Regions from separate parts of the Streptomyces sp. NPDC039480 genome, predicted to be linked through region 2. Evidence: predicted binding sites of a transcription regulator. Region 2 holds the regulator's gene; the other holds the start of a gene.
What was found. The regulator HrcA, encoded in region 2, represses chaperone genes, less so after heat shock. The targets are predictions, from matches to a motif close to TTNGCACTCNGNNNNNCNGAGTGCNAA.

Region 1 (7,323 bases), on a different contig from region 2:
CCAGCCCGATCTGCAGGAGATGGACGAGCGGGAGGTGGCGGAGGCGATCGGGTCGGCCGCCCGCATCACCCTCGCCCCGGGCCCGCGCGAGGCCCGCGAGGCCCCCGCCGCCGCCCCGCGGCCCGACGACGAGTGGGCGCTGCCCGGCGGCACCGCCTGGGTGTACCTCGCCGACCGGACGAAGGGCCTGACGCGGCCCGTCGTCATCAGCGACGGCTTCAGCTCGGGCCCGAGCGACCTCGACTTCTCCTGGGAGATCATGGAACGCGGCCCGTTCCCGTTCCTGAGTGCCCTGCGCGGCCGCGGGTACGACGTCGTCCTGGTCGGCTTCGACGAGCGGAGCGCGTCGATCCTGGAGAACGCCGAGGTCGCCAGGGCCGCGATCCTGGAGACCATCGCGCGGCGCGACGGCGACCACCCGCTGACGGTCGGCGGGTTCAGCATGGGCGGGCTCGTCACGCGGTACGCCCTCGCCAAGATGGAGCACGACGGCGGGACGGGCGAGAACGACCATCAGACCGCCCTGTACTTCTCGTACGACAGCCCGCACCGCGGCGCCTGGATCCCCGTCGCGCTGCAGTCGTTCGCGCACTACATCCGGCGCCTCAACGCGGCGTTCTCCAACCAGATGAACAGCCCGGCCGCCCGCCAGCTCCTGTGGCAGCACATCAGCGAGTGGGGCGACACCCCCGAGACGGACAAGGAGCGCGGCACGTTCCTCGCCGAGCTGGACCGGGTGGGCCGCTGGCCCTCTCGGCCGAAGAAGATCGGCGTGTCCAACGGCTCCCGCATCGGCGAGAGCAACGGCGTCCCGGCCGGCGAACAAGCCTTCCACGGCAAGGGCCTGGCCATCACCGGCACCCACCTGTACACGCAGTCCGCGGGCGAGGACCAGCTCGTCGGCCAGCTGCGGGTGGTGACCCTGCGCAGGCCCCGCATCCGCACCACGGGCCTGCCCGAGATCGACGGCGCGCCGGGCGGCACCCTGGAGGGCTTCGGCATCCTCGCCGACGAGCTGAACAAGATTCCCGCGCTGATCGGCCTCGGCTCCGAGGCGGACTTCCGCGAGCACTGCTTCGTGCCGACGGTCAGCGCCATCGCCCTGCGCGACATCGACACCCACGAGAAGCTGTACGCGCCGGTCACGGCCTCCGCGGAGGAGGAGAGCGAGCTGGACGAATTCCTCTGCGCCTCCCGGAACGAGGGCCACACCCTGGTCACCGAGGAACTCTGCACCTGGATCCTGGACCGTCTGCCGTAACCCGGGACGGGAAACGCCCGAGGGCGGCACCCCTTCGTGAGAAGGAGTGCCGCCCTCGGTACGTCAGGACAGTGATCAACCAGAGGTCGATCAGAAGTCCATGTCACCGCCCGGCATGCCGCCGCCGGCCGGGGCAGCGCCCGCCTTCTCCGGCTTGTCGGCGATGACGGCCTCGGTGGTGAGGAACAGCGCGGCGATCGACGCGGCGTTCTGCAGAGCGGAGCGCGTGACCTTCGCCGGGTCGAGGATGCCCTCGGCGATCATGTCGACGTACTCACCGGTCGCGGCGTTCAGACCGTGGCCGACGGTGAGGTTGCGCACCTTCTCGACGACGACGCCACCCTCGAGGCCGGCGTTGACGGCGATCTGCTTCAGCGGGGCCTCGAGGGCCAGCTTCACGGCGGCGGCACCGGTGGCCTCGTCGCCCTCCAGCTCCAGCTTCTCGAAGACCTGGGAGGCCTGCAGCAGGGCCACGCCACCACCGGCGACGATGCCCTCCTCGACGGCCGCCTTCGCGTTGCGAACGGCGTCCTCGATGCGGTGCTTGCGCTCCTTGAGCTCGACCTCGGTCGCGGCACCGGCCTTGATGACGGCCACGCCGCCCGCGAGCTTCGCCAGGCGCTCCTGGAGCTTCTCGCGGTCGTAGTCCGAGTCGCTGTTCTCGATCTCGGCGCGGATCTGGTTGACGCGGCCCTGGACCTGGTCGCTGTCACCGGCGCCGTCGACGATGGTCGTCTCGTCCTTGGTGATGACGACCTTGCGGGCGCGGCCGAGCAGGTCGAGACCGGCGTTCTCCAGCTTGAGGCCGACCTCCTCGGAGATGACGGTGCCACCGGTGAGGATGGCGATGTCGCCGAGCATGGCCTTGCGGCGGTCACCGAAGCCCGGGGCCTTGACGGCGACGGACTTGAAGGTGCCACGGATCTTGTTGACGACGAGCGTGGACAGCGCCTCGCCCTCGACGTCCTCCGCGATGATCAGCAGCGGCTTGCCCGACTGCATGACCTTCTCCAGGAGCGGAAGGAGGTCCTTCACGTTGGAGATCTTGGAGTTGACGATCAGGATGTACGGGTCGTCGAGCGACGCCTCCATACGCTCCATGTCGGTGGCGAAGTACGCCGAGATGTAGCCCTTGTCGAAGCGCATACCCTCGGTGAGCTCCAGCTCCAGACCGAAGGTCTGGGACTCCTCGACGGTGATGACGCCTTCCTTGCCGACCTTGTCCATCGCCTCGGCGATGAGCTCGCCGATCTGGGTGTCGGCGGCGGAGATGGAGGCCGTCGAAGCGATCTGCTCCTTGGTCTCGACATCCTTCGCCTGCTCGAGCAGGGCACCGGAGACGGCCTCGACGGCCTTCTCGATGCCGCGCTTGAGGGCCATCGGGTTGGCACCGGCGGCCACGTTGCGCAGACCCTCGCGCACCAGGGCCTGGGCCAGGACGGTCGCGGTCGTCGTGCCGTCACCGGCGACGTCGTCCGTCTTCTTCGCGACCTCCTTGACCAGCTCGGCGCCGATCTTCTCGTACGGGTCCTCGAGCTCGATCTCCTTGGCGATGGAAACACCATCGTTGGTGATCGTGGGGGCGCCCCACTTCTTCTCGAGGACGACGTTGCGACCCTTGGGGCCCAGGGTCACCTTGACGGCGTCGGCGAGCTGGTTCATGCCGCGCTCGAGGCCGCGCCGTGCCTCCTCGTCGAACGCGATGATCTTGGCCATGTGAAGTGGTCCTCCCGGACGGGGTGGCAAGCAAAACGGATCGCGCTGGTGCCCGCGACGGACGGCTCGAACGCCTTGTGGTTCCTGGCCCCACCCGGCGTACGGACCTCACCGACCCGATCCAAGTTCTGTCACTCTCACTCGTAGAGTGCTAAGCCCAATGATTAGCACTCGACCCCCACGAGTGCAAGCGCCTCGGGTGGATCCAGGGGGCACGCCGGGGCGCACACGAGGGGCCCGTACCCCTGTGGGATACGAGCCCCTCGCGATGCTTGCTTCGGTGGTCGATCGCGCCGAGCTAGACGGCGAGCTTGACCATGTCCGCCTGCGGACCCTTCTGGCCCTGCGAGATCTCGAACTCGACTCGCTGACCTTCTTCAAGGGTGCGGTAGCCGTCCATCTGGATCGCGCTGTAGTGGACGAAAACATCCGCACCACCGTCGACCGCGATGAAGCCGTACCCCTTCTCCGCGTTGAACCACTTGACGGTGCCCTGAGCCATGCCTAACTCCCCTATTACTGGCCCTTGCACAGGACCGCACTTCGCGGACCCGGGTCAGACCTCACCCCCCACTGATTGGGGGTGTGCGCCGGAACGCGTCGACCGCCGCTGAATGTATCTGTCCAACTGCCGTCTGCAACAGGTCAATCGGACGAGAATTCTGGGCGCGCCCGATCGGTAATATGCGGAGAATTCACCGGAATCCAGGGCAAGTCGGGCCAGGCAAAAGGCACATGAGGCTCAAAAGGGCAGTGCGCTTTGGCTACTTCTTGTCGGCTCCGGGCCGACTTCGTATATGCACTCGGCACTGACGGCGAAGCACGCTTCCCAACTGTACCGCGCTCAACCAAGCAGAATTGCCCCCTCCGCTTCTCTCGCGGAGGGGGCAATTCGAATTTCGCAGGGTGCTTGCGAAAAGATCAGCCGCCCGCGACGGCGGGAATGATCGAGACGCCCGCGCCGTCCGGCGTGGCCGTCTCGAGGCCCTGCTCGAAACGGACGTCGTCGTCGTTCACGTACACGTTGACGAAGCGGCGCAGCTTGCCCTGGTCGTCCAGGACGCGGGCGGCGATCCCGGTGTGGTTCTTCTCCAGGTCGGCGATGACCTCACCCAGATTCGCCCCCTCGGCGGCCACTTCGGCCTTGCCGCCGGTGTAGGTGCGCAGAATGGTGGGGATGCGGACGTTGACACTCATGGGTTCACCTCAGAAGTACCGGGGGATGGGCGCCCCATAAGGGGCGCGGGGAACTGCGCGACCAGCCACAGCCGACCCGCAGGGAAGCAACAACCTCAGCCGGCAAGCCCCGCGGAGCGAAACGCCTCAAGGCTCGGCTTGATCGTCGCCGTGGCCTGCGAAGTCTCAGCGACAGCGTCAAGCGTCTTCAGGCCGTCCCCGGTGTTCAGGACCACCGTGGTGAGGGCCGGGTCGAGAAGCCCCGCCTCGAAGAGCTTCTTCGTGACGCCCACCGTCACACCCCCCGCGGTCTCCGCGAAGATCCCTTCCATGCGGGCGAGCAGCTTGATCGCCTCGACGACCTGCTCGTCGTTCACGTCCTCCACCGCACCGCCCGTGCGGCGCGCGATGTCCAGGACGTACGGCCCGTCGGCGGGGTTGCCGATGGCCAGCGACTTGGCGATGGTGTTCGGCTTCTGCGGGCGTACGACGTCGTGGCCGGCCTTGAACGCGGCCGACACCGGCGAGCAGCCCTCGGCCTGCGCGCCGAAGATCTTGTACGGCTTGTCGGCCACCAGACCGAGGGCGATGAGCTCCTTGAGCCCCTTGTCGATCTTCGTGAGCTGCGAGCCGGAGGCGATGGGGATGACGAGCTGGTCGGGCAGCTCCCAGCCGAGCTGCTCGCAGATCTCGTACGCGAGGGTCTTGGAACCCTCGCCGTAGTACGGCCGCAGGTTGACGTTGACGAAGCCCCAGCCCTCGCCCAGCGGGTCGCCGATGAGCTCGGAGCAGAAGCGGTTCACGTCGTCGTAGTTGCCCTCGATGCCGACGAGTTCACCGCCGTAGACCGCGGCCATGACGACCTTGCCCTGCTCCAGGTCATGCGGGATGAACACGCAGGAGCGGAAGCCGGCGCGGGCGGCGGCTGCGCCGACGGCACCCGCGAGGTTGCCGGTGGAGGAGCAGGAGAGCGTGGTGAAGCCGAAAGCGCGCGCCGCTTCGAGGGCCTGCGCGACGACGCGGTCCTTGAAGGAGTGCGTGGGGTTGCCGGAGTCGTCCTTGACGAACAACTTGCCCTGCTCGACGCCGAGTTCACGGCCGAGGTTGTCGGCCTTGACGAGCTGGGTCCAGCCGGGGTTCAGGTTCGGCTTGTCGGCCACGTCGGCGGGGACGGGGAGCAGCGGGGCGTAGCGCCAGATGTTGGCGGGGCCCGCCTCGATCTGCTTGCGGAGGGCTTCCGGGTCGCCGAGCGGCAGGTCGTACGCGACTTCGAGGGGGCCGAAACACTCGGCGCAGGCGAAGATCGGGCCGAGCGGGAACTTGGTGCCGCACTCACGGCAGGAGAGGCCGGAGGCGGGCCCGAGGTCGACGGAAGGGGTGGTGCTTTCGGTGGCGCTATCGGTGGCGACAGTCTGCACAGCCATGGAGGCGAGGCCCTTTCTCCTCATCTTCCTCGCGACGCATCTCGCCGCGAGACGGAATTGGCACCTTCCCCACCGTGACCTCGCGGTCGGCGGGAGGGTTGCCGGGGCTTCAACGGGCCGTTTCCCTCTGCCCCTCTGGATGAGCGGTTTTCGATTATGGGTTTCAGTTGTCGATCTCAACGCGGCGGCGACCCCGACATGCGATGGTCACCGGCGTTGTTCAAGACTGTAACCGAAGCCCCGGACCCTTGAGATAGTCGTCCGAACCGCGAGATGGATCACATCGATCACCTCATCGATCACCTATGGGAGGACCGCGACCGTGCTGGAAGAGGTCGAGCACTGGCTCAGCAGGCGTTCCTGGTCCGTCGCCGACCGGCCGCCGGCCCGGCTCGCCGACGCGAAGCGCGCCTGCGGCGCCTCGGTGAGCGTCGTGCTGCCCGCGCTCGACGAGGAGGGGACGGTCGGTGAGATCGTCGCCGAGATACGCCGCGAGCTGATGGAGAAGGTTCCGCTGGTCGACGAGCTCGTGGTGATCGACTCCGGCTCCACGGACCGCACGGCCGAGGTCGCGGCGGCGGCGGGCGCCAAGGTCGTCCGCAGGGAAGAGATCCTGCCGCGCCTCCCCGCGGTCCCGGGCAAGGGCGAGGTGCTGTGGCGCTCGCTGCTCGTGACGAGCGGTGACATCGTCGCGTTCGTCGACGCGGACCTGCGGGAATTCTCCGCGGACTTCGTCTCGGGGATCGTGGGCCCGCTGCTCACCGACCCGGACGTGGCCTTCGTCAAGGCGATGTACGACCGGCCGCTCGGTGAGGCCGCCGGGCAGGGCGGCCGGGTGACGGAGCTGATGGCGCGCCCGCTCCTGAACATGCACTGGCCGCAGCTCGCGGGGTTCGTCCAGCCGCTCGGCGGCGAGTACGCGGCCCGCAGGTCGCTCCTGGAGCGGCTGCCGTTTCCCGTCGGGTACGGCGTGGAGCTCGGCCTGCTCGTCGACGCGCTGCACACGGTGGGTCTGGACGCGCTGGCGCAGGTGGACGTCGGGGTGCGCAAGCACCGGCACCAGGACGGGCAGGCGCTCGGGCGGATGGCGGCGGCGATCTACCGGACGGCACAGCTGCGGCTCGCGCGTGGGCATCTCGTACGCCCCGAGCTCACGCAGTTCGAGCGGGGCGAGCAGGGGTTCGTGCCGCGGACGTACCCGGTCGACACGGAGGAGCGGCCGCCGATGGCGGGCATCGCCGAGTACGCGCACCGCCGCGTGGCGTGACCGGGTGCCTGGCTCCGCCGAGGCGGAGTCGGCCCGTACGTTTGCCCGACCCCGGGACGGGCTACGTTTTGCCACATGGTCTCCGAGCACGGTTCGTCAGCAGCGCAGGTACTCGTCGCGTCCAACCGCGGCCCCGTCTCGTACACCGTCGGAGAGGACGGTGAGCTGACCGCCAGGCGTGGCGGCGGCGGCCTGGTCTCCGGGCTCAGCGCCATCGGCGACGAGGCGGACGCCCTGTGGGTGTGCGCGGCGCTCGGCGACGGCGACCGCGAGGCGGTGCGCCGGGGCGTCGGCGAGCCAGGCGTACGGATGCTGGACATCGACGCGGACGTCCACGCGGACGCGTACAACGGCATCGCGAACTCGGTGCTGTGGTTCGTCCACCACCTGCTCTACCAGACGCCGTTGGAACCGGTCTTCGGACCGGAGTTCCGCGCACAGTGGGCGGCGTACGAGACGTACAACCGGGCGTTCGCCGA
Region 2 (7,323 bases):
TCGATGCCTTCCAGATACTCGACCACGACGCCCTCGATGCGGAGGTCGTCGCCCCAGACGCGTTCGACGAGCTCGGCGTCGTGCCGGCCCTCTACGTAGATACGTCCCGCCCGGGCGACCCTGGCCCGCGCCCCGGGGACGGCCACCGAACCGGAGGCGGTGCGCGAGGGACGTACGGGAGCCTGCGTGGGCCGGACCAGGGTGACCGGGCGGCCGTCCAGGAGGAAGCCGCCGGGCTCCATCGGGAACACGCGGTGCTTGCCGAAGCGGTCCTCCAGCGTCACCGTCGGGCCCTGCGCCGTCTTCTCGCAGCGGATCACCGCCCCGCAGAAACCGGTGCTCAGCTCCTCGACCACGAGGCCGGCGTCCGCCGCCGCCTCCGGTACGGGCTTCGGCTTCTTCCAAGGGGGCGTGAGGTCGGCGGAGTACTGGCGCATTCCGGTGACGATAGGAAGAGCGGAAGGCGTTGCGGTCACGACACGCCGAAGCGGGCTGCCAGTGTGGCGCGTTGCGCGCGGACAAATGCCGCATTCACCGTCGCGCCGTGTCCGGGGACATACAGCGCGTCCTCGCCGCCCAGGTCGATGAGGCGGTCCAGCGCCGCCGGCCACCGCTTCGGCACCGCGTCCTCGCCCGCCTGCGGTTCGCCCGACTCCTCGACGAGGTCGCCGCAGAAGACGATCTCCGGTCCGCCGTCGGTGCCGGGGACGAGGACCGCCAGGTCGTGGCCCGAGTGGCCGGGCCCGATGTTCGCGAGCAGCACCTGGAGGCCGCCCAGGTCGAGCGTCCACTCCCCGCACACCAGATGGTGCGGGTGCACCAGGAGGTCGGCCGCCTCCGCCGCCGCGTCCGCGTCGAGTCCGTGGCGTACCGCGTCCTCGCGCAGGTCCTCGCGGCCCTTGGTGAAGACCGTCTCGATGCCCACCGCCCCGTACACCTCCACGCCCGCGAAGGCGGCCGCGCCGAGGACGTGGTCGAAGTGCGGGTGGGTCAGCGCGAGATGGGTGACCCTGCGGCCGCCGCCGAGGAGCTGCCGGGCCTGTGTCCGCAGGGCCGCGCCCTCCGCGAGGCTCGACCCGGCCTCGATCATGAGGGCCGCGTCGTCCCCGACGACCAGCCCGGCGGTGCAGTCCCAGTGGGGCAGGCGGCGCCGCCCCACGCGCGGTGCGAGCCGCTCCCAGCCCGCCGCTTCCCATGCCGGCGTCACGTTCATACGGTGACGCTATCCGCACGCGCGGTGTTCGGCAGCCGGTGTCTTGCCGGGGCCGTACCCGACGGCCGTACACTGACCCTTTGAAAGGCTGGCACTCGCCCGCGGTGAGTGCCAGGCGGGGCTCACGGAGACAGCTGGAGGTGTGCGCGATGCTCAATGAACGCAGGCTCGAAGTGCTGCGCGCCATCGTCCATGACTATGTGGGGACGGAGGAGCCCGTCGGCTCGAAGGCGCTCACCGAGCGGCACCGTCTGGGGGTCTCCCCGGCCACCGTCCGCAACGACATGGCGGCGCTGGAGGAGGAAGGGTTCATCGCCCAGCCCCACACCAGCGCGGGGCGCATCCCGACGGACAAGGGGTACCGCCTCTTCGTCGACAAGCTCGCCGGCGTCAAGCCGATGACCGCGCCCGAGCGCCGCGCCATCCAGAATTTCCTGGACGGCGCCGTGGATCTCGACGACGTCGTGGGGCGCACGGTCCGGCTGCTCGCGCAGCTGACCCGGCAGGTCGCCGTCGTGCAGTACCCGTCGCTCACCAGGTCGACGGTGCGCCATGTGGAACTTCTCTCGCTCGCCCCGGCCCGGCTGATGCTCGTACTGATCACCGACACGGGACGGGTCGAGCAGCGCATGATCGACTGCCCGGCGCCGTTCGGCGAGAGTGCGCTCGCGGACCTGCGGGCCAGGCTGAACAGCAGGGTCGCGGGGCGGCGTTTCGCGGATGTGCCACAGTTGGTGCAGGACCTGCCCGAGGCCTTCGAGACCGAGGACCGCGGCACGGTCGCGACCGTCCTCTCCACCCTCCTCGAAACACTCGTGGAGGAGACCGAAGAACGGCTGATGATCGGCGGCACCGCCAATCTCACCCGCTTCGGACATGACTTTCCCCTCACCATCCGGCCCGTTCTCGAAGCCCTTGAGGAGCAGGTCGTGCTCCTCAAGTTGCTTGGTGAGGTGCAGGATTCGGGCATGGCCGTACGGATCGGTCACGAGAACGCCCATGAGGGGCTCAGCTCCACGTCCGTGGTCTCGGTCGGCTACGGTTCGGGAAGCGAGGCAGTCGCCAAACTCGGCGTGGTCGGACCGACCCGCATGGACTATCCGGGAACGATGGGAGCAGTACGCGCAGTGGCACGTTACGTCGGACAGATCCTGGCGGAGTCGTAAGTGGCCACGGACTACTACGCCGTACTCGGCGTGCGCCGCGACGCTTCCCAGGACGAGATCAAGAAGGCCTTCCGGAGGCTGGCGCGTGAGCTTCACCCGGATGTGAATCCGGATCCGAAGACTCAGGAGCGCTTCAAGGAGATCAACGCCGCGTACGAGGTGTTGTCGGACCCGCAGAAGAAGCAGGTCTACGACCTCGGCGGCGACCCCCTGTCCCAGGCGGGCGGCGGCGGAGGCGCGGGCGGCTTCGGCGCCGGTGGCTTCGGCAACTTCTCCGACATCATGGACGCGTTCTTCGGGACGGCGTCGCAGCGCGGGCCGCGCTCGCGCACGCGTCGCGGCCAGGACGCCATGATCCGTCTGGAGATCGACCTCGAAGAGGCCGCCTTCGGGACCACCAAGGACATCCAGGTCGACACGGCCGTGGTCTGTACGACCTGCAGCGGTGAGGGTGCCGCGCCGGGGACGTCCGCCCAGACCTGTGACATGTGCCGCGGTCGCGGCGAGGTGTCGCAGGTCACGCGGTCCTTCCTCGGGCAGGTCATGACGTCGCGGCCGTGCCCGCAGTGTCAGGGCTTCGGCACCGTCGTGCCGACGCCGTGCCCCGAGTGCGCGGGCGACGGGCGCATCCGCTCGCGGCGGACCCTGACGGTCAAGATCCCGGCCGGTGTCGACAACGGCACGCGGATCCAGCTCGCGGGCGAGGGCGAGGTCGGCCCCGGCGGCGGCCCCGCCGGCGACCTCTACGTCGAGATCCACGAGTTGCCGCACGCCGTCTTCCAGCGGCGCGGCGACGATCTGCACTGCACGGTGACGATCCCGATGACCGCGGCGTCCCTCGGCACGAAGGTGCCGCTGGAGACGCTGGACGGCCTCGAGGAGATCGACATCCGGCCCGGCACGCAGTCCGGACAGTCGGTACCGCTGCACGGGCGCGGCATCACGCACCTGCGCGGCGGCGGTCGCGGCGACCTCATCGTGCACGTCGAGGTCCTCACGCCGACGAAGCTCGACCCCGAGCAGGAGCGGTTGCTGCGTGAGCTGGCGCAGCTGCGCGGTGAGGAACGGCCCACGGGGCAGTTCCAGCCGGGGCAGCAGGGGTTGTTCTCCCGCCTCAAGGACGCGTTCAACGGGCGGTAGTGCCTTGAGCGGTGGCCTTGTCGGTCAGCTGCGGGGCGGTGGGGGCTGGCCGCGCAGTTCCCCGCGCCCCTGAAAACAACCCCGTCCCGCGCCCCTTGAAGGGGCCCGGGACGGGCCTTCAAGGGGCGCGGGGAACTGCGCGAGCACCCCGGGACGGCCCGCAGCCGCCAACGGCGCTCGTGGGGCAGACGAGGCGCCGCACACCCGGCACGGGGCACGCGATTCGGCGCCGCCGAAGGACCGTGGCACGATGCGTGCATGTCCTCCGCACTGACCGCTCTCTGCCGCCATCCGATCGTGCAGGCCCCCATGGCGGGCGGCGCCTCAGGGCCGCAGCTCGCCGCGGCCGTCGCCGAGGCCGGCGGGCTCGGGTTCCTCGCCGCCGGGTACAAGACGGCCGACGGGATGTACCAGGAGATCAAACAGTTGCGGGGGCTGACCTCGCAACCCTTCGGCGTGAATCTCTTCATGCCGCAGCCCGACACCGCGGACCCCGCGGCCGTCGAGGTCTACCGCAGCCAGCTCGCCGGCGAGGCCACCTGGTACGAGACGGAGCTCGGCGACCCGGACAGCGGGCGTGACGACGGGTACGACGCCAAGCTCGCGATCCTCCTCGACGACCCGGTGCCGGTCGTCTCCTTCACCTTCGGGTGCCCCACCCGCGACGTCCTCGACGCGTTCGCGCGCGTCGGCACCCTGACCGTCGTCACCGTCACCACGCCGGAGGAGGCCCAGACCGCGCAGTGGGCCGGCGCCGACGCCGTGTGCGTACAGGGCATCGAGGCGGGCGGACACCAGGGCACGCACAAGGACAACCCCGAGGCCGACGGCTCCGGGATCGGGCTGCTCTCCCTCATCACCCAGGTCCGCGAGACCGCGCAGATCCCGATCGTCGCGGCCGGCGGACTGATGCGGGGCGCGCAGATCGCGGCGGTGCTCGCGGCGGGCGCGGACGCGGCGCAGCTCGGCACGGCGTTCCTCGTCACCCCCGAGTCGGGCGCCAACGCCCTGCACAAGCAGGCCATGACCAACCCGCTGTATGTGCGGACCGAGCTGACCCGGGCGTTCTCCGGGCGCCCCGCGCGCGGCCTCGTCAACCGCTTCATGCGCGAGCACGGGCCGTACGCGCCCGCCGCCTACCCCCAGGTCCACCACCTCACGAGCGGGCTGCGCAAGGCCGCGGCGAAGGCCGGTGACGCGCAGGCCATGGCGCTCTGGGCCGGACAGGGCCACCGGCTCGCCCGGGAGCTGCCCGCCGGACAGCTCGTGGAGGTACTCGCCGCCGAACTGGCCGACGCCAAGGCCTCGTTGACGGCGGAGGGTGCCGCGTGACCGCCCCCGTCTTCGTCGTCGACGACTTCACCGCGGGCGCCGACGGACGGTACGTCCTGGACGGCCCGGAGGGGCGGCACGCTGTCTCCGTGAAGCGGCTGCACGCCGGTGAGGACGTCGTCCTGACCGACGGCGCCGGACGGTGGGCGCAGTGCGTGGTCCTCGACACCGAGGGCAAGGACCGGCTCGTCGTGAAGATGGAATCCGTGGCCGAGGAGCCCGAGGAGTCGCCCCGCATCACCGTCGTGCAGGCGCTGCCCAAGGGCGACCGCGGCGAGCTCGCCGTGGAGACCATGACGGAGACCGGCGTCGACGCCGTCGTGCCGTGGACCGCGTCCCGCTGCATCACCCAGTGGAAGGGCGACCGCGGTCTCAAGGCGCTCGCCAAGTGGCGGGCCACCGCACGCGAGGCGGGCAAGCAGTCGCGCCGGGTCCGCTTCCCCGAGATCGCCGACGCCGCGTCGACCAAGCAGGTCGCGGCCCTCCTCGCGGGCGCCGACCTCGCGGCCGTCCTGCACGAGGAGGGCAGCGCACCGCTGGCCACGGCGGAGCTCCCGACGGCCGGGCACATCGTGCTGGTGGTCGGCCCCGAAGGAGGCGTGTCCCCGGACGAGCTGGCGGCGTTCGCCGAGGCGGGCGCGCAGCCGTACCGCCTCGGGCGCAGCGTGCTGCGCACCTCGACCGCGGGGACCGCGGCGACGGCGCTGCTGTTGGGGCGTACGGGGCGCTGGTCCTGACCGCACTTCGCGTAAAGCGGCCGGGGTTGGGTCGTTTCCGGTCGACGTGACGCCCGGCCGCGAGGGGACGGATGGCCGCAAGGGGCCTACCGCACCGGCGTGTGCGGTGGCACTCTGCCGCCCATGGGGGCGTTGAGACGGTTACGCGGCCGGGTGCCGGGCAAGCGGCGTCCGACGATCCTGTACGCCGTCGGGCTGGCCGGCGCCGCCGCGCTCGGCGTCACCGCGTGCGATCCCGTGGACGGCGAGATGAACACCTCGGCGGTCGCGCTCACCACCGACGAGATGGCCACGAAGGAGCTGGAGCGGCAGAAGGCCGACGTGGCGTGGCTCAGCTGTACCGCCAGTTTCGACGACAGGGTCACCCCGCGCGGCAGGTCCGCGTCGGCGGACGCGGTGGTCGACGTGGACTGCCAGGGCGAGACCGACGACGGCAAGGACATCAGCGTCAAGGGCACGGTGCGCTCCGTCGCCGACGGCCGCTGCGTACGCGGCGATCTCACCGCCAAGGTCGACGGCAAGCAGTGGTTCCGCGTCGACGTGCTGGGCAACTGCGGCGCGGACGACGGCAATGGCGACGGTGACGGTGGTGACGATCAGCCCTCCGATCCGCCCGACTCCCACCGGCCGCCGCCCTCCCACGACCCGCCCGACCCCGCACCCACCACCACCGTCACCGTGACGGTCACCCCCGACCCGCCGCCCCACCCGACCTGCAACTGCGTCCCCGGCAAGTGATCCGCCCTCTGTCGGCCCGCCGATACGCTGCCTAGGCTGGTCCGCGTGACAGAGGCAGCGCACTCCGCGTATCTCCGGTTCCCGCACATCCACGGTGAGTTGGTCACCTTCACGGCAGAGGACGACGTCTGGGTCGCACCCCTCGACGGAGGCCGTGCCTGGCGGGTCAGCGCCGACAACGTGCCCGTGAACCACCCCAGGATCTCCCCGGACGGCACGACCGTCGCCTGGACCTCCCGCCGCGACGGGGCCCCAGAGGTGCACATCGCGCCCCTGGAGGGCGGGCCTTCCAAGCGCCTTACATACTGGGGGAGTTGGCAGACCGCCGTGTGCGGCTGGACGCCCGACGGGCAGGTCCTCGCCGTCAGCGCGGCGGGCCAGGCCTCCCTGCGGCGCAGCTGGGCACGGGCCGTGCCGCTCGACGGCGGACCCGCGGCCACCCTGCCGTACGGCATCGTCGGAGATGTCGCGCACGGCCCCGACGGGCAGGTCCTGCTGCTCTCCGCCCCGATGGGCCGCGAGGCCGCCCGGTGGAAGCGGTACCGGGGCGGCACCGCGGGCAAGCTGTGGATACGGCGGCCCGCCGGGGGCGACGAGGACGGCGGCGGCGAGGGGCCTCTGGAGCCCTTCGTGCGCGTCCACGAAGAACTCGACGGGAACATCGAGTACCCGCTCTGGGTCGGCGACCGCATCGCCTTCCTCTCCGACCACGAAGGCGTCGGCGCCCTCTACTCCTCACTGCCCGACGGCACCGACCTGCGCCGCCACACCCCCGTCGAGGACGGCTCCTACGCACGGCACGCCGCCACCGACGGCACCCGCGTCGTCCACATGTCCGCCGGTGAACTGTGGCTCCTCGACGACCTGGTGGACGCCGAGCCGCGCCGCATCGGCCTCCGCCTCGGCGGGCAGCGCACCGACCTGCAGCCGCACCCCGTCTCCGCCGCCCGCTGGTTCGGGGCCGCCGCGCCCGACCACACCGGGCGCGGCAGCGCCG

Region 1: the regulator HrcA is predicted to act here: its motif matches at 3,106-3,132, upstream of groL (chaperonin GroEL).

Annotation. Positions count from the first base shown of each region.
Region 1 is NZ_JBVITX010000007.1:178,208-185,530, reverse strand. Features, by position in the region: gene ACZ56E_RS22800 (esterase/lipase family protein) at 1-1,261, shown strand, start outside; gene groL (chaperonin GroEL) at 1,352-2,977, opposite strand; gene ACZ56E_RS22790 (cold-shock protein) at 3,276-3,479, opposite strand; gene ACZ56E_RS22785 (MoaD/ThiS family protein) at 3,899-4,174, opposite strand; gene thrC (threonine synthase) at 4,270-5,577, opposite strand; SAM riboswitch class I at 5,595-5,723, opposite strand; gene ACZ56E_RS22775 (glucosyl-3-phosphoglycerate synthase) at 5,900-6,844, shown strand; gene ACZ56E_RS22770 (alpha,alpha-trehalose-phosphate synthase (UDP-forming)) at 6,920-7,323, shown strand, end outside.
Region 2 is NZ_JBVITX010000005.1:465-7,787, forward strand. Features, by position in the region: gene ACZ56E_RS16925 (DUF3097 domain-containing protein) at 1-437, opposite strand, end outside; gene ACZ56E_RS16930 (MBL fold metallo-hydrolase) at 473-1,207, opposite strand; gene hrcA (heat-inducible transcriptional repressor HrcA) at 1,363-2,379, shown strand; gene dnaJ (molecular chaperone DnaJ) at 2,380-3,519, shown strand; gene ACZ56E_RS16945 (nitronate monooxygenase) at 3,778-4,851, shown strand; gene ACZ56E_RS16950 (16S rRNA (uracil(1498)-N(3))-methyltransferase) at 4,848-5,588, shown strand; gene ACZ56E_RS16955 (hypothetical protein) at 5,712-6,326, shown strand; gene ACZ56E_RS16960 (S41 family peptidase) at 6,372-7,323, shown strand, end outside.